One region of the Paenarthrobacter sp. 10N417 genome, then DNA from elsewhere that is predicted to be linked to it. Evidence: riboswitches for the same ligand, from Rfam matches in the RefSeq annotation. Region 1 holds a riboswitch; the other holds the start of a gene.
What was found. Region 1 has a riboswitch for cyclic di-AMP ahead of AC1DCM_RS17915 (aggregation-promoting factor C-terminal-like domain-containing protein). Riboswitches for the same ligand answer to the same signal wherever they lie in the genome.

Region 1 (7,737 bases):
CGATCAGCACGCCGGAGGGGCGGGCTTCCTGCTGCGGTGCCGGGCGGGCAGCCTCGGTGCGCTGGCGGGCGGCGACTGTGGGGTCACCGAAAGTGGAACGTACGACGTCGAGTGCGGACCCGGGCGCCCCGGCCGGTGCGACGGCGACTGCAGCGTAGCTCTCAGCGCCGGTGACCAGGGACTGTGCGTAGGCCCGGATTTCCTGGGCGAGCTTAGCGATGGAGGTTCCTGCCGCTGCTGCTGTCTCTTCGTCGATGCCCATGTAGAGCACGAAACCGCGGGCCACGTTGTCGTTGGCGACGGGGCGAAGGCGGTCAGACTGCGCAATGACAGGAGTAGGCGCCGTCATGGGTGCTGGCTCGTTGGTGGGAACTGCCCGCAACTGGCCGTAGGAGTTGGGGTTGTACCCCTGTGGCACGTAGCCGGGAGCCTGCTGGCCGTTGCCCTGGGGGGCGGGGGCGTAGCCGGGACGGTTGCCGAAGCCGGGGCGGAGCCCTGCGTTTGAAGCGGCCTTGTTGGCGTTTCGGACGGAGATGTGGACGTAACCGGATGCAACTGACATGGAGTGATTACCTCAAAAGTGAATAGCCGTCATCGCGGCTTCGAATGCTGGTTGTCCCCGCAATGAGTTTGGGGAAGGGCGCCCAACGCTGGGCTAGGGGGCGAATGCCTGAAACTTCTTTGGGGTGGAAAGTTAGGCTTGCATTCGACAACAGCGGGTCACGTCGCCAGCGGGTGAGCTGGACCAGATTGCTGCGGCTGCAGGTGCTGTTGAGTTCTTGTTCACATTGGAAGTGTGCAACGTAACAATGGCAACACGCAAGTAACAAAGCGCCTAACCGTCCACATTTTGAGACAAGAGGGTCTATTGTGCTGCAGATCACAATTCTTTCACTACGGAAAATGAACGTCATTTCATTCGGTTCCGATAAGAAATATTCGGCTTATGGTGAATTTTCTTCGGCCAATGGTGCATGATGCCCTTCCTGATTCCCGGCAGGCGCAAGACGACGGAATCTCAAGATCTGAAACACTTGCTGTCCAATCGCAAGCCACTCTCGTCTCGAATTTTTCCCTCAAAATCTGCTACAAGCCGTAGAAAGGGCGCGCATGGGACGGCCATGCCCCGCAACGCCTTCCACCGAACTCCCACGTCGCTAGTGTTGACCTCACAGCGTCCTCACAGGCTCGGCAAAGCTTCGCCAAACCAGAAGAATGGAGAGTTGTCCCATGGCATCCCCGCACTCCATGACGAACAACCTTCCCCAGCTTTCCCACCCGGACGGCTCTCCTATCCGCGCCTTGGTGGTGGACGACGAACCCAGCCTCTCCGAGCTCATGAGCATGGGCCTTCGCATGGCAGGCTGGTCCGTCGCGGTAGCAGCCGACGGACCAGAAGCCGTGAAGCTTGCCAAGGACTTCCGCCCTGACGTGCTGGTGCTGGACGTGATGCTTCCAGGATTCGACGGCGTCGAGGTCCTCAACCGGATCCGTACCTTCGCGCCGGAAGTGCCCGCGCTCTTTCTCACGGCCAAGGACGCTGTCCAGGACCGCATCGTAGGTCTTGCCGCCGGCGGGGACGACTACGTCACCAAGCCCTTCAGCATGGAGGAAGTCCTCCTTCGCCTGCACAGGCTCGTCCAACGTTCGGGCGTTGCCGCCATGGACACGGCGGAACTGGTGGTGGGTGATCTCACGCTGAACGTGGATACACGGGAAGTCTCGCGCGCCGGCGAAGACATCCAGCTCACGGCAACGCAGTTCGAGCTGCTTCGTTACCTTATGGAGAACCCCAAGCGCGTGGTCAGCAAGGCGCAGATCCTGGACCGCGTCTGGGACTATGACTTCGGCGGGCAGGCCAACATCGTGGAGCTCTACATTTCCTACCTGCGCAAGAAAATCGAAGCCAACCACCCGCCAATGATCCACACCATCCGTGGCGCCGGCTACGTCATCAAGCCTGCGGACTGAATCTTGTCCACCCTTTCAGGAGTAACCCGCAAGACCCAGCGGAACTGGCTCAATCCCACCACCTGGCATCTGCGCACGCGATTGGTCCTGGTGGCCATGGCCTTGCTGGTAGCGATTTGCGGGGCAGTCGGAGTGGTGAGTTACGCCTCCATGGACATGTACTTCAACAAGCAACTCGATAAGCAGCTGGAGCAGGCGTCAAGCCGCGCGAATGACTTCGGCAGGCCGCCGTCGAACTTTCCCTCAAGCGGGCGGCCAGATCCTCTGGAGGCCCGCGGCCAAGGTGCCGGTACCCTCAACGCGAGGATTGACGGTTCCACCGTCATTAACTCCGGCCTGCTAAATTCGAATGGCCGCCGCGTCGCACTTTCGGCAGAAGACAAGCAGGTCCTGCTCTCACTCCCCCGTGACAACCGGCCTGTGGACCGTTCATTGTCCAACGGCGACTACCGGCTGGTGGCAGTAAATACCACCTACGGCGACGTGATTGTGACGGGCCTGCCGTTGGCTGATAAGCAAAATGCCGAGGCCTCGCTGGTATGGACCATGGTGTTTGTTTCCCTTGGCGGACTGGTGCTGATCGGCCTTGCCGGTACCGTCATCATTCGCCGGACCATGCGGCCGCTGGAGCAACTATCGGAGGTTGCAACCAAAGTATCGCGCCTTCCCCTCGACGCCGGTGAAGTGGCACTCGCTGTGCGCGTACCGCCGTCGGCCTCCCATCCTGGAACAGAAGTAGGCAGCGTTGGCCACGCTTTGAACCAAATGCTCAACAACGTTTCCAGGGCCCTGGAAGCCCGTCAGGAGAGCGAAACCAAGGTCCGGCAGTTCGTTGCGGATGCCTCCCACGAACTGCGGACGCCGCTGACCGCCATTCGTGGATATACCGAATTACTCCGCATGACGGAGAACTTCACGGACGACGGCCGGAAGTCCCTGGCACGCGTCCAGAGCCAGTCCGAACGCATGACCACCCTGGTGGAGGACCTGTTGCTGTTGGCGCGGTTGGACGAAGGCCAGCCATTGAAGGTCACGGATGTGGACCTTACCCAGTTGGTGATCGAGACCGTCAGCGACGAAAAGGTGATGGCACCGGATCACATCTGGAAGCTCCAACTCCCCGACGAGCCCATCACGGTACGCGGGGACGCAACCCAGCTGCATCAGGTGCTGGCCAATCTCCTGTCCAACGCCCGCAAACACACCGATCCAGGTACCACAGTGATCACTGGCGTCGTGCTCTCCGCGGACGGTACCGCGGTGGTCACGGTCACTGACAACGGGGCTGGCATTCCGCCTGAATTCCAGGGCCATGTTTTCTCGCGTTTTGCCCGCGCTGACGCCGCGAGATCAGGCTCTGAAGGAACCTCCGGATTGGGCTTGTCAATCGTCGAATCAATCGTCCAAGCGCACGGCGGAAGCGTGGCAGTAACGTCCAAGCCGGGGTGCACCGAGTTCATTCTGAGACTCCCGTCAGTTTCGAACGAACACGTATAACGAATCAGGCAACATGACGCGCCGTGACCGTGATCTCTGTTACCCAAATGTGACTTAAGCCGAAACCTCCTGTACCTTCGAAAGGGTGGGTCGCCCATAGTTGGCCCACACCCGGGATGCGCCGAGCTCTGCCACTTCCCGGAGTTCCGTTCTCATTCGAGGCAGAGACGGGGGACCCAGAGTCTCCGGGCACAGTACTTTCCTTGCCCTTGGGGTGAAGCCGCAGCTACGCGCGCGGCCGGATGACCTCATCCGAACCCGACAGCTAACTCCGCAGGCGCTGAGAGGTAATCACACATGTCTGAATTCAACGATCAGACGCGCCCTTCCGCGCGTCACCGTGACGAACACAACGCTCCCCTGACCAAATCGCAGTCTGTTCTGAAGACCGCTGCCCGCCGCGGCAAGACCGGTCAGCGCATGTCCGTTGTTGCAGGAGTCGTTGCCGCAGCATTGGGCGTCGCATCGCTTGGCCAGGCCGCAAACGCCGCATTCAACCTCCCGGAAACGAGCCAGGCATCCGAGACGCAAGCCACGGCCCAGGTCAGCAACAAATCAGCGGAAATCTCTGCGTCCCTGGATGCTGCTGCCAAGAAGGGCGCCGGCGATAGGGCCGCTGCAGATCAGGCAGCAGCAGCTGCACAGGCCGCTGCCGAGAAGGCTGCCGCTGAGAAGGCTGCGGCCGAAAAAGCCGCCGCCGACCAGGCAGCAGCCGCACAAGCCGCCGCCGAAAAGGCTGCCGCTGATGCAGCCGCCAAGCAGGCTGCCGATGCCGCCGCTGCTGCAGCCGCAGCCGCAGCAGCTGTTCCCAAGGCCGTGGACGATCCCGCTGCTGCCAAAGCTTACGCCGCCAGCATCCTCGCCAGCTACGGCTGGGGTCCGGGTGAAATGACTGCCCTGAACACACTGTGGGAGAAGGAATCCAACTGGCGGACCACCGCGACCAACGCGTCCAGTGGCGCCTACGGAATCGTGCAGTCTCTGCCAGCTTCCAAGATGGCAACTGCCGGCGCCGACTGGGAGACCAACTACCAAACCCAGATCAAGTGGGGCCTGAACTACATCAAGGAACGCTACGGCTCCCCCTCGGCCGCCCTCGCCTTCCACTTGGCCAACAACTGGTACTAAGCCAACTCAATAAGCAGGTTTGAGCCCACCCCAGCGGGCTCAAACGTGCAGGGCCTGATTACCGCCCCGTTTTCCGCCGTTCGCAGCAGTGATTACTGCAGCTGACAGCGGGAACGGGGCGGTTTTCGCGTTTCAGGTGGCGACGGCTTGCACCTCACGTAACGTCAGGACTTAGCGTTGTGCCCATGACGGGAACAACAGGAACCGGACCGTGGAGCATCGGTGAACTGGCCACAGCATGTGGCGTCAGCGTGCGGACGCTCCACCACTACGACGAGATCGGGCTGCTGTCCGCAAGCCAAAGGACATCATCTGGTCATCGCCGGTATTCGGAGAGCGACCTGCGCCGCCTATACCGGATCAGATCGCTTCAGATGCTGGGGCTTCCGCTCGCTGCCATCGGCAAGGCGCTGCAAACGCCCGAGGATGATCTGGAGTCTCTTCGAGGCCTCCTCAAAGAGCAGCTGGTCCATGTGCAGGAGCATGCCCAGCAACTCCAGGCGCTCCAAAACCGTTTGGGCGAGCTGTTGTCACGCATGGACGGACACGCCATGCCCACCCCTGAACAATTCATGTCAACGTTGGAGATGATTACCGTGCTCGAAAACAACTTCACAGCCGAACAACGCCAGCAACTCGCGGACAAGCGGGAAGAACTCGGCGCAGAAAAAGTCGAAGCCGCCAAGCAGCAGTGGGCCGTCCTTGTGGAAGAAGGACTGGCGCACGTGGAAGCCAACAGGCCCGTCACGGATCCTTCCGTCCAGGAATGGGTGCACTCATGGGACGGCATCGGTTCCATGTTCCACTCGAGTGAGGACACCAAAGGTGCAGCGCGTGCAGCCTGGCAGGAAAACAGCAAGGCCATCAGCGCCGGCCTGCCTTGGAGCGCTGAGCAGTTGGCCGGGCTGATGGCATATTTGGAAAAGGCGCGCTCGGCCCGGTAACTGGACTGTGCCTATACTTCCGGTTCGGCCTATGCTTCCGGTTCGGCCTCTGCCGCACCTCGAACGGCTGCGATGGAGGCAGCGACGTCACCTGCGTCGGTGGCCCAGTTGCTGACCGAAATCCGGAAGATGTCGCGTCCTCGCCATGAGGAACCTGACATCCACACAAGCCCTTCGGCCATGAGCCGCTGGGTGACGCGGTGTGTGCGGTCATCACTGCCGAAGGCTACCGATACCTGTGTGAACACGACGTCGTTCAGAATCTCCACACCCGGGATCTCCGCGAGTCCCTCCGCCAACGCGCGGGCGTTTGCTGCAAGCCTGTCCACCATGGCAATGACTCCGGACCGGCCCAACTGTCGCAGCGCTGCCCACACCGGGATGCCGCGGGCCCTACGGGACAGTTCCGGAACTTTGTCGAACGGATCGCCCAGTCCGGTCTCCGTTGCAATGAGGTAACTCGTGTGAACGCTGAAGGCGCGTCTAAGGGCTTCCGGCCGGGAGACGATGGCCAAGCCGCAGTCGTACGGGACGTTCAATGTTTTGTGGGCATCGGTGGCCCACGAATCGGCTGCCTCTACTCCGGCCAGCCGCCCGCGCAGATTTGGGCTGACTGCCGCCCACAGCCCAAAGGCGCCATCCACATGCACCCAGGCCTCCCGGTCATGGGCTACCGCGATGGCTTCGGACATCGGATCGAACGCACCGGAATGCAGGTTGCCGGCCTGCAGGCACACGAGGGAAGGCCCGGGTTGCTGGTCCATGGCGTCGGCAAGGGCTTCCGGCAGGATCCTGCCTTGATCGTCCGTGTCCACGGGCACGCACGCTCCCAGCCCCAGATACCGCAGGGCGAGATCCACGGCGGCGTGCCGTTCCCGGCCGGCAAACGTTGTGATGAGCGGCGCGCCGGTCAGGCCCAGGTCCGCCAGGTCCCATCCTGCCTCGTCCATCAGGTATTGGCGCCCGGCGGCCAGGCCCGCGAAGTTGGCAGTGGTAGCGCCAGTTGTGAACCCGATGTCGGACCCTCGGGGAAGATCCAATAGTTCCAGGAGCCAGGCCGCCGCGGATTCTTCGATCGCAGCGGCAGCGGGAGTCGCAAACCTGAGCCCGGCGTTTTGGTCCCACGCCGAGACGAGCCAATCTGCAGCCATGGCAGCCGGCAACGTCCCGCCCATGACCCAGCCGTAGAAGCGTCCGGACTGGATGGCCATCAACCCGGGCTCCGCCAATGCGGCGAGCTCGTCTACTACGTCAGCCGCGTCCGTTGCTTCGTCGGGAAGGCTCGAAAGAAGGCTCGCGGCAACTTGGTCGGCGTCGGACGTGGGCCGGACTGAACGGCTGGGCACTGACGCAAGCCACTCCGTAGCGTGCGCCATGGCCCGCTCCAGTGCAGCACCGTACGCCTCCGGCAACGCAGACATGCGCACAGCCTACTCCCGGTTCACCGGCTGGAACAGCGAAGGCGAACAGTGCTAGAGCGTGAAGGTGATGAGGTGACCGCCGTCGTCGTCTTTCACTGCTGTGACCATCACGGCTGAGTAGTCCGGGATCCGCCACATGCCCGGCTCAAGCTCGCCTCCGGCGTCGCCCACCACCACGGTTCGCATCCCGGCGGCGCGGGCTGCGGCGATACCTGCCGGAGCGTCCTCAAAAACCACGACGTCGGCCGGTTCCGCGCCCAGCAACGCTGCGGCTTTGAGATACCCCTCCGGGTGCGGCTTGCCCCGCGTAACGCCTTCGGCGGTGACGGTAGTCGATGGCATGGAAAGTCCGGCAGCCTTCATCCGGATGTCGGCAAGGATGCGGTCCGCGGACGTGACAAGCGCGATGGCGTCGTCCGGCAATGATGCAAGCAGGGCTTCTGCGCCAGGAAGGGCAATCACGCCGTCGGTCCTGGTGCGTTCCATCTCGCCCAGCTCGGCCGTCAAAGCTTCAAGATCAGCTCCTGCCGGAGCATAACGGCGCACAGTATCGCCCGCTTGCACCCCGTGTGACGTCCGCAGGATTTCGTTGTAGTCGAGGCCGTATCGTTCGGCGAACTCCAGCCATACTTGCTCGACGATCGCCGTGGAATCAACCAGTGTTCCGTCCATGTCGAACAGGACAGCACGAACCGTCAGGGTAGAGGATCGCTCGGCGTGTGCGGAAGGCGAGGTTGGCTCGGCAGGATGGCTCATGCATCCATCCTGCCGCACCA
Region 2 (7,737 bases), on a different contig from region 1:
ACCGAGGAATCCGTGCAGGCTGCGGAAGACGACGCCGCCGAAGCGTCTGATCCTGAAGCCGATGAAGCCGAGCCAGCCGACGACGAGGACGACGACGCCGTCGCCCGCTTAGGGGATTAACGGCAACGGCGCCGTCCGGGAACAACCCCGACGACGCCGTTTCCTGCCTTTCGCGGAAAGCCGCGGCAGTTAGTTCTTGAGTTTTTATTTCTTGAGCTCGCCCACGACATAGTCGATGCTGGCGAGCAGGGCTGAGACGTCGTCCGGTTCGATAGCGACGAAAGTGGCGATGCGGAGCTGGTTTCGCCCAAGCTTGCGGTACGGCTCAGTGTCCACCACGCCGTTGGCCCGCAGGATCTTGGCGATTGCCGCTGCATCGATGGAGTCGTCGAAGTCGATGGTGGCGATCACGTTGGAGCGGTCCTCAGCCTTTGCGACGAACGGTGTGGCGTACTCGGAAGCCTCGGCCCAGGAGTAGATGCGGCTGGCAGAGTCTGCTGTGCGCTTGCTGGCGAAGTCCAGACCACCATTGCTGTTGAGCCACTGCACCTGTGCGTCCAAAGTCACCAGCGTGGACAGCGAAGGTGTGTTGTACGTCTGGTTCAGTTTGGAGTTCTCAATTGCGGTCTGCAGGTCCAGGAAGTCCGGAATCCAGCGGTCGCTGGCCTTGATGCGGGCGGCGCGCTCCAATGCCGCGGGGGAGAACAGGCCGAGCCACAGGCCGCCGTCAGAGGCGAAGTTCTTCTGCGGGGCGAAGTAGTAGACATCCGATTCGGCGACGTCCACGTCCAGCCCGCCGGCGGCTGAGGTAGCGTCCACCAGGACGAGCGATCCGGCGTCGGCGCCCTCTACGCGCTTGACGGGGGCTGCAACACCGGTTGATGTCTCGTTCTGGGGCCAGGCGTAGACGTCAACGCCGGCCTCTGCCTGGGAGGCCGGTCGCGTGCCGGGCTCTGACTTGATGATGGAGGATGCATCGAGGAAGGGGGCTTTGTTGGTGGCCGCGGCAAACTTGGAACCGAACTCACCGAAGGAAAGGTGCTGGGCCTTTTTCTCAACCAGGCCGAAAGCCGCTACGTCCCAGAAAGCCGTGGAGCCGCCGACACCGAGGACAACCTCGTAGCCCTCAGGTGCACGGAAGAACTGGCTGAGTCCTTCGCGCACCGAACCCACCAGGTTCTTGACCGGTGCCTGACGGTGTGACGTGCCGAGTATGGTGGTCGACGCGTCAGACAGGGCCTGGACCTGTTCCGGGCGCACCTTGGACGGTCCCGCGCCGAAGCGTCCGTCCTTGGGCAGCAGGTCGGCGGGAATTGTGATGCTGTTGTCGCTCACGTGTGGCTCCAATGGGTATCGGTTAGAGAGGGGGAGGTGGGCAGGTGGCATCGGCTGCCCCTTCGACTCCCTCATTCTGCCTGACCGGACCCACCGTCAGGAATCTGCGGTTGTCATAGTCCGCCACGTGGAATGCCGGACCACCATGGGCATTGCGACCCAGGGAAAAATTATCCAGAGTAATTCCAAATAAGCTAGGCTTGGGTTGACGTTCCTGAGGTGTCGGTTGCACACCATCCACCTTGGCGGGGACGCGGTACGGTGGAGATTACGCAAGAAATGCGTTCGAGGAGAGCTGAGCTGGATGACGGATCTGATCGATACCACTGAGATGTATCTTCGGACCATTTTGGAGCTTGAAGAAGAGAACATCGTGGCTCTTCGCGCACGCATTGCGGAGCGTCTGCGGCACTCGGGTCCCACGGTTTCCCAGACCATTGGACGCATGGAGCGCGATGGCCTGGTGATTGTGTCCAACGACCGCCACCTGGAACTGACCGAAGTCGGGCGCAAGCGGGCCACCGAAGTCATGCGGAAGCACCGCCTTGCCGAGAGGCTCCTGGCGGACGTCATTGGTCTGGACTGGGCATACGTTCATGACGAAGCGTGTCGCTGGGAACACGTCATGAGTGAACGGGTGGAACGGCGCCTGTATGAGTTGTTGGAGCACCCCACCGAGTCACCGTATGGCAACCCCATCCCGGGTTTGGAGGCGCTTGGCGGCCTCGCCAACCAGCCCCTTGCCCGCTTGGACGTGAACCTGCTGCATGCCATGGACGGGTACGCTGCCGATTCCCGCGTAGTAGTCAGCCGGCTTGCTGAACCCATCCAGGTTGAGCCCGAACTCCTCACCCAGCTCGATGAAGGCGGAATTCGTCCAGGCGCAACTGTCTCCTTGGAACGGGTGGGGGAGTACATCTCCGTCCGCGTTCCCGGTATTGAAGGAGCACTGGAGCTGCCTCCCGAGGTAGCTGCGCACGTCTTCGTCGCTGTCAGCTGACCCTAAGGCGTGTCAGATCTCACTTTGGGGCGGCTGGCGCGCGTGTGACCTGCGGATTCCTGCGACTGGTGATATGGGGGCGTCCACAACACGGTCGTTTGGGAAGATAACGAATTTATTACTGCGGGCTTTAATCACCTATAGTTATCTACTAGCGCCGATACCAAAGCGTTACCTGATCTGGAGCCGAGCTCTGCCAGCAGATCAGGTGTGTCATCAACTACTGGCAGAGGCGGGGGAACCACAAGCGGCTGCCTAAAGAAGCAGCCTTGGGGTGAAGTCCGCAGCAGAAGTGCCTACTAACGCAAGTCCTTCCGGGGATACCTGTGTGCCGTTTGCGCTTCGTGCGGACCGGGTCTTTGAACTCTCTGACCCGAATCCGACAGCTAACTTCGCAGGCTTTCCAGAGAGGAACAGAGTTTGACATCGCAGAACGTCAGGGGCCGTCGCCGCGCGTCCGGCCCCGCTGCTGAGCTGCGGCCAGCCCGCGCCGCAATGGAGATCCGGCCACGCGACACCCCGCGTCAAGTGCGCCGCCGCAAGAGCCCATTGCGCCAGGTAGCCGACTTCGCCGCAGCCAGTGGTGTCGGGCAGAAGGCCGGAGTCGCGCTTGCCGCCACCGGACTTGCCCTGACTGTAGGCCTGCCTGCCACAAGCCCCGTCATGGCCACATCCGAATCCGGCCAGGCCGAGGCGGCCCTCTCCGTACCGGGTGGCAGCCAACCCGAAGTTTCTGCGGCAGCCTCTGCCAAAATCGATTTCAGTCGCGCAGCAGTCGCTACCGCCGCTGATCCTGACGGCAAGCTCAAGCAGTTGCTGAGCGCCCAGTCAGCGGGGAGCATCCAGCGCGCATCCTCACTTGGCACGCTGGGAAGCCCTCTGGACAAGCTGGTCACGGCATCGCCGTTTGGCTACCGCGTCAGCCCCCTTACGGGCGGCACCGGTGACTTCCACCGGGGCCAGGACTTCGTAGCCCAGTGCGGTACTGCCGTTCACGCCGCAGCCGCAGGCAAGGTCACGTTCGCAGGCTGGCATGAGTACGGCGGAGGCAACCGCGTCGTGATTGACCACGGCAACGGCCTCGAGACCACGTACAACCACCTGTCGTCCTTCAACGTCAAGGTGGGCCAGACTGTCAGCCGTGGCGATACTGTCGCGCTGAGCGGCACTACAGGCGCATCTACGGGTTGCCACCTCCACTTCGAGGTCCAGGTAAACGGTGAAGTCGTAGATCCCATGGGCTGGCTCTGAGCCAGTTGATGGTTGTCTATCGCATTCATGACACGCCCGTGACCAGAATGTGACATTCACGAATATCTGTTGTACCGTCTAAAGCGCATCGGCTTTTTAGGGGGCCGATGCACTTGAGTGGATTGCCTAGCTCTGCCACCACTCGAGGTCCGTTCGCAAAAATCGTCTGGCAGGGGCGGGGGAACCAATTTTGGCCTTCGAATCAGAAGGCCTTGGGGTTAAGTCGCAAAAGCTTCCTTGAAGCCGCGCGGCCGGATGACTCCCATCCGAATCCGACAGCTCACCTCGCAGGCATTGGGAGAGGCTACCTTCGTGTCATCACGCACTACCCCTGCGCGCCATCGCGCCGAATTGGTTCGTACGAACCCGTTGAACACCCTTTCCAGGGCTGTCTCAACCAATGCAGGCACCGTAGGCCGCCAAGCCGCCGTTCTGGCTGCAGCCTCGGGACTTGTTCTCAGCGTTGGACTCCCGGCCCAGGCCGCTGACACCGACGTTTCCAAGTCGGAATCCTCCAGCACCCAGCAGTTGGTCGCCACCGCAGTTGTTACCGCTGAGCCCACGGCAACCGTTTCCTTCGAAAGCCCCGTTGTGGCTACCAAGGAAGCCCCCAAGGTTCAGCGCGCCTCCCAGCGCACGCAGGCAGCCGAAGGCCAGACGGGCGACACCCTCGCTGCCCTGTCCTCCACGGCCAAGGATGCCGCATCCAGCGCGGCAGCTTCCGGGCTCGCAGCAATTGCCTACACCGGCATTGGCCACCCCTATGTCTGGGGCGGCACTTCCCCCAACGGCTGGGACTGCTCTGGATTTGCCCAGTGGGTCTACGCCCAGGCCGGCATCAGCATCCCCCGGGTCAATGCCTGGACGGCCATGAAGCCCACCAGCACGCCGGCCCCCGGCGATCTCGTCATGCAGAACGGCGGAGCCCACGTGGGCATCTACGTCGGCAACGGCATGATGATCAGCGCGCTGAACCCCAGCCAGGGGACGCTCCTGACCCCGGTCGCAGCCACCGGCACATCCTCGTTCTTCACCCTCCGCTAGGAAAATCCCATTCGGGGTAAGCCAGCATGCCCCCCAAGTGCTGGCCGCCCATAACCCGCGTGCGTCCCCACCGTGCGCGGATACGAAAAGAGAGTAATCATGACCAGTGCAAACAAGGTTGCACGGCATAGAGCTGAGGCCCCCAAGACCAGCTCACTTGCCGTCATTGCCAAGGCTGTCAGCGACAACGCCGGTGGCGTTGGCCGTCAGGCAGCAGTGATCGCAGCTGCATCAGGCCTTGTCCTGACCAGCGGCGTGGCTGCAAATGCTGCGGATACCAATGTCCAGCGCGAATCCACGTCTGCGTCCACCCTTGATGTGCAGTCGGTTGCCCAGGCCACCATTGCTGCGGATTCCAGCGTTGCCATCTCCTACGAGCGCCCCGTGGTCAAGACTGTCGAAGCCCCGGCTCCCGTCGTCGAGAAGGCACCTGCCAAGGAAGCTCCGGCTGCCGGCGGCACCGCTACTTTGGCGGTCAACACGGATAACTCCGCGGCCAAGGCGCCTGCTGCATCCAGCGGCCTCGGTGCAGCCATCGCTGCAGCGGCCTACGCACAGCTCGGTGTCACACAGGACTGCACCATGCTGGTGACCAACTCGCTGGCCGCCGTCGGTATTCACTTCCACGATTGGCCGGCCGGCTACCTCTCCCTCGGCCGCACGGTCAGTGCAGCTGAAGCGCAGCCCGGCGACCTCGCTTACTACGCCAACGGTGGCTACGGCGGAATGGCACACATCGCTGTTTACGTCGGCAACGGCATGGCAGTCCACGGTGGATGGAACGGATCCACCACGGCACTGTTCAGCGTGAACGTTGGCTCCGGCCCCGTTTTCATCCGCGTCAACGGCTGATCAAATACTCCACAGAACACCCCGAGGCTCAGGCCGGCGGGGTGTTCTGCTTTAACGAGCAAGGTGTCCCGCGCATGAACTTTCGCCAACACCGCAGGTGAAACGGCAGAAAAATTCGTTGATATGGCATATGAGTGCTTACCCTTGTGTTGTCGATCCACAGCCCGTACAAGCAGAGGGCAGCCGGCCCTCGTGCCCCTGACGGGTGCGGCCGTGAAGAGGTACGTGCATGCGCACACTCGTTCTGAATGCTGGATATGAACCGCTGGCGGTAGTAACCTTCCGCCGGGCGCTGGTCCTTGTGCTGACTGGAAAAGCTAGCGTGGTGGCCGAAGGCGACGAGCCTGTCGTCGGGCCACAGGAGATTCTCGGAAGACCATCCGTGATTCTTCTCAATCGCTACATCCGGCCCCGGTACAACAAGATCACTGCCGTGAGCCGCCGCGGGGTACTCCGCCGCGACGGCCATCGCTGCGCCTATTGCGGGAAAACAGCCCACACCATAGACCACGTCCACCCCAAATCCAGGGGCGGCGCGGATTCCTGGGAAAACCTGGTTGCGGCGTGCTTGAAATGCAACAACGCCAAGAGTGACCACACGCTCGCCGAGATGGGTTGGAAACTTCGTTTCAAACCTGGCGTGCCCACAGGAACCATGTGGCAGATCAAAGAACTCGAGAAACCTGCGCCGGACTGGGACCCGTTCCTGTTGCCGGAATCCGCCGCCTGATCGATTTCTGTTGTCCTCCCGCTGTCCGGGTACTCTGGGCGGATGGAGTTCAACGCCGTGATTCTGGCGGGTGGCAGGGCCACCCGCCTCGGTGGCGTGCCCAAGCCCGGCTTAACGTTCGACGGCGCCAGCCTCCTTTCGCATGCCCTGCAGGCGGCACGGGGTGCCTCCGCTGTGGTGGTGGTTGGTCCGGACACCTCTGGAATCGGCGGCGTCCTGCCTGATGGAGTTCTTAGCGCCCGGGAGGAGCCTGCCTTTGCTGGCCCTGCCGCTGCGATTGCTGCGGGTCTGGCGGCATTTCACCAGAATGGGGAGCCAGCGCCGTGGACGCTCGTCCTGGCATGCGACATGCCGCACGCTTCCAGGGGGATTGCGCCCCTATGGGAAGGGTTGCGTGCGCATCCTGAAGTGGAAGGCGCCATGGCCGTTTCAGCCGTCGGCCGGCAACAGCCTCTCCTGGGGATCTACAGCACCCGGGCTTTGGAAAGGGAAGTTGCGGCAGCTACGGCGTTAACGAACTCTTCAGTGTTCCGGCTGCTTGCTAGGCTGAACCTGCTGGCCGTTACAGTTCCTGATGGGTCTACCGATGATGTGGACACGTGGGAGGACGCTGAGGCCTTGGGCATACACAACGAGCAGGAGGCGGACATGAAGAGCCAGGAAGAGACGCTCGAGGACTGGTGCCGCACACTGTTGCAGGCCTTTGAGCTTGAGGGCGTTGAAGTGGACATCAATGAAGTCCTCTCAGTGGCGGGAGTTGCAGCCCACTCCGTGGTGCGGCCTGCTGCGCCACTGACAACCTTCATTGCCGGTTACGCGGCTGGTATGGCCAGGGGGATCGGGCAAGCCGCGGACGACACCGCCATGAGCGCTGCCCTGGATCTCGCCCGCCAGGTCGCCAAGCAATACCTGGAGCCCGGGACTGAGGCGGAATGACCGAGGCCCCCGGACAGGGCCACCACGCGGCACACACATGGCATGAGGCCCGGCAGCGCGCCTTCGACGTCGCTGCTCCCATCCCGCCAAGTCCGGTGCCACTGAAGGCCGCCTTGGCAAGGACGCTTGCCTCGGATGCGGTGGCCATTCAGGACATGCCGCACTATGCGTCCTCCGCCATGGACGGCTGGGCCGTCAACGGATCCGGCCCATGGATTCTTGTTGAGCCCGGCCACAGACTTGCTCCCCATCAGGCCAGTCCCATCGTCACAGGGGGACTCATTCCACCAGGAGCCAAGGCCGTTCTGCGCACCGAAAGCGGCGTTATTACCACGGACGACGACGGCCTGCCGATCCTAGCGCTTGGCGGGGCCGCGAAGCCCGGGGAGCCACGTAATGGCCAGCACGTCCGCAAGGCAGCCGAGGAAGCTGCGGCAGGGGATGTTCTGCTCAAAGCAGGGACCATCCTTAATCCTGCGCACATTGCCTTGGCTGCCTTGGCCGGCCTGGATGAACTGGAAGTCCTGGGGAAACCCTTGGTGCGATTCCTCCTGACGGGCTCGGAAGTGGTGACGCAGGGGGTTCCCCT

Region 2: linked by a shared signal. The riboswitch ahead of AC1DCM_RS09380 (C40 family peptidase) and the one ahead of AC1DCM_RS17915 (aggregation-promoting factor C-terminal-like domain-containing protein) in region 1 are both predicted to bind cyclic di-AMP.

The regions. Positions count from the first base shown of each region.
Region 1 is NZ_JBFTIL010000015.1:76,244-83,980, forward strand. It holds gene AC1DCM_RS17900 (winged helix-turn-helix domain-containing protein) at 1-562, opposite strand, end outside; gene AC1DCM_RS17905 (response regulator transcription factor) at 1,231-1,971, shown strand; gene AC1DCM_RS17910 (sensor histidine kinase) at 1,975-3,468, shown strand; cyclic di-AMP (ydaO/yuaA leader) riboswitch at 3,603-3,760, shown strand; gene AC1DCM_RS17915 (aggregation-promoting factor C-terminal-like domain-containing protein) at 3,766-4,596, shown strand; gene AC1DCM_RS17920 (MerR family transcriptional regulator) at 4,782-5,540, shown strand; gene AC1DCM_RS17925 (pyridoxal phosphate-dependent decarboxylase family protein) at 5,570-6,961, opposite strand; gene AC1DCM_RS17930 (HAD-IA family hydrolase) at 7,013-7,717, opposite strand.
Region 2 is NZ_JBFTIL010000006.1:95,105-102,841, forward strand. It holds gene AC1DCM_RS09360 (DUF3027 domain-containing protein) at 1-120, shown strand, start outside; gene serC (phosphoserine transaminase) at 205-1,335, opposite strand; gene AC1DCM_RS09370 (iron-dependent transcriptional repressor DtxR) at 1,640-2,335, shown strand; cyclic di-AMP (ydaO/yuaA leader) riboswitch at 2,520-2,749, shown strand; gene AC1DCM_RS09375 (M23 family metallopeptidase) at 2,756-3,586, shown strand; cyclic di-AMP (ydaO/yuaA leader) riboswitch at 3,731-3,894, shown strand; gene AC1DCM_RS09380 (C40 family peptidase) at 3,899-4,630, shown strand; gene AC1DCM_RS09385 (NlpC/P60 family protein) at 4,730-5,482, shown strand; gene AC1DCM_RS09390 (HNH endonuclease) at 5,712-6,212, shown strand; gene AC1DCM_RS09395 (NTP transferase domain-containing protein) at 6,255-7,148, shown strand; gene AC1DCM_RS09400 (molybdopterin molybdotransferase MoeA) at 7,145-7,737, shown strand, end outside.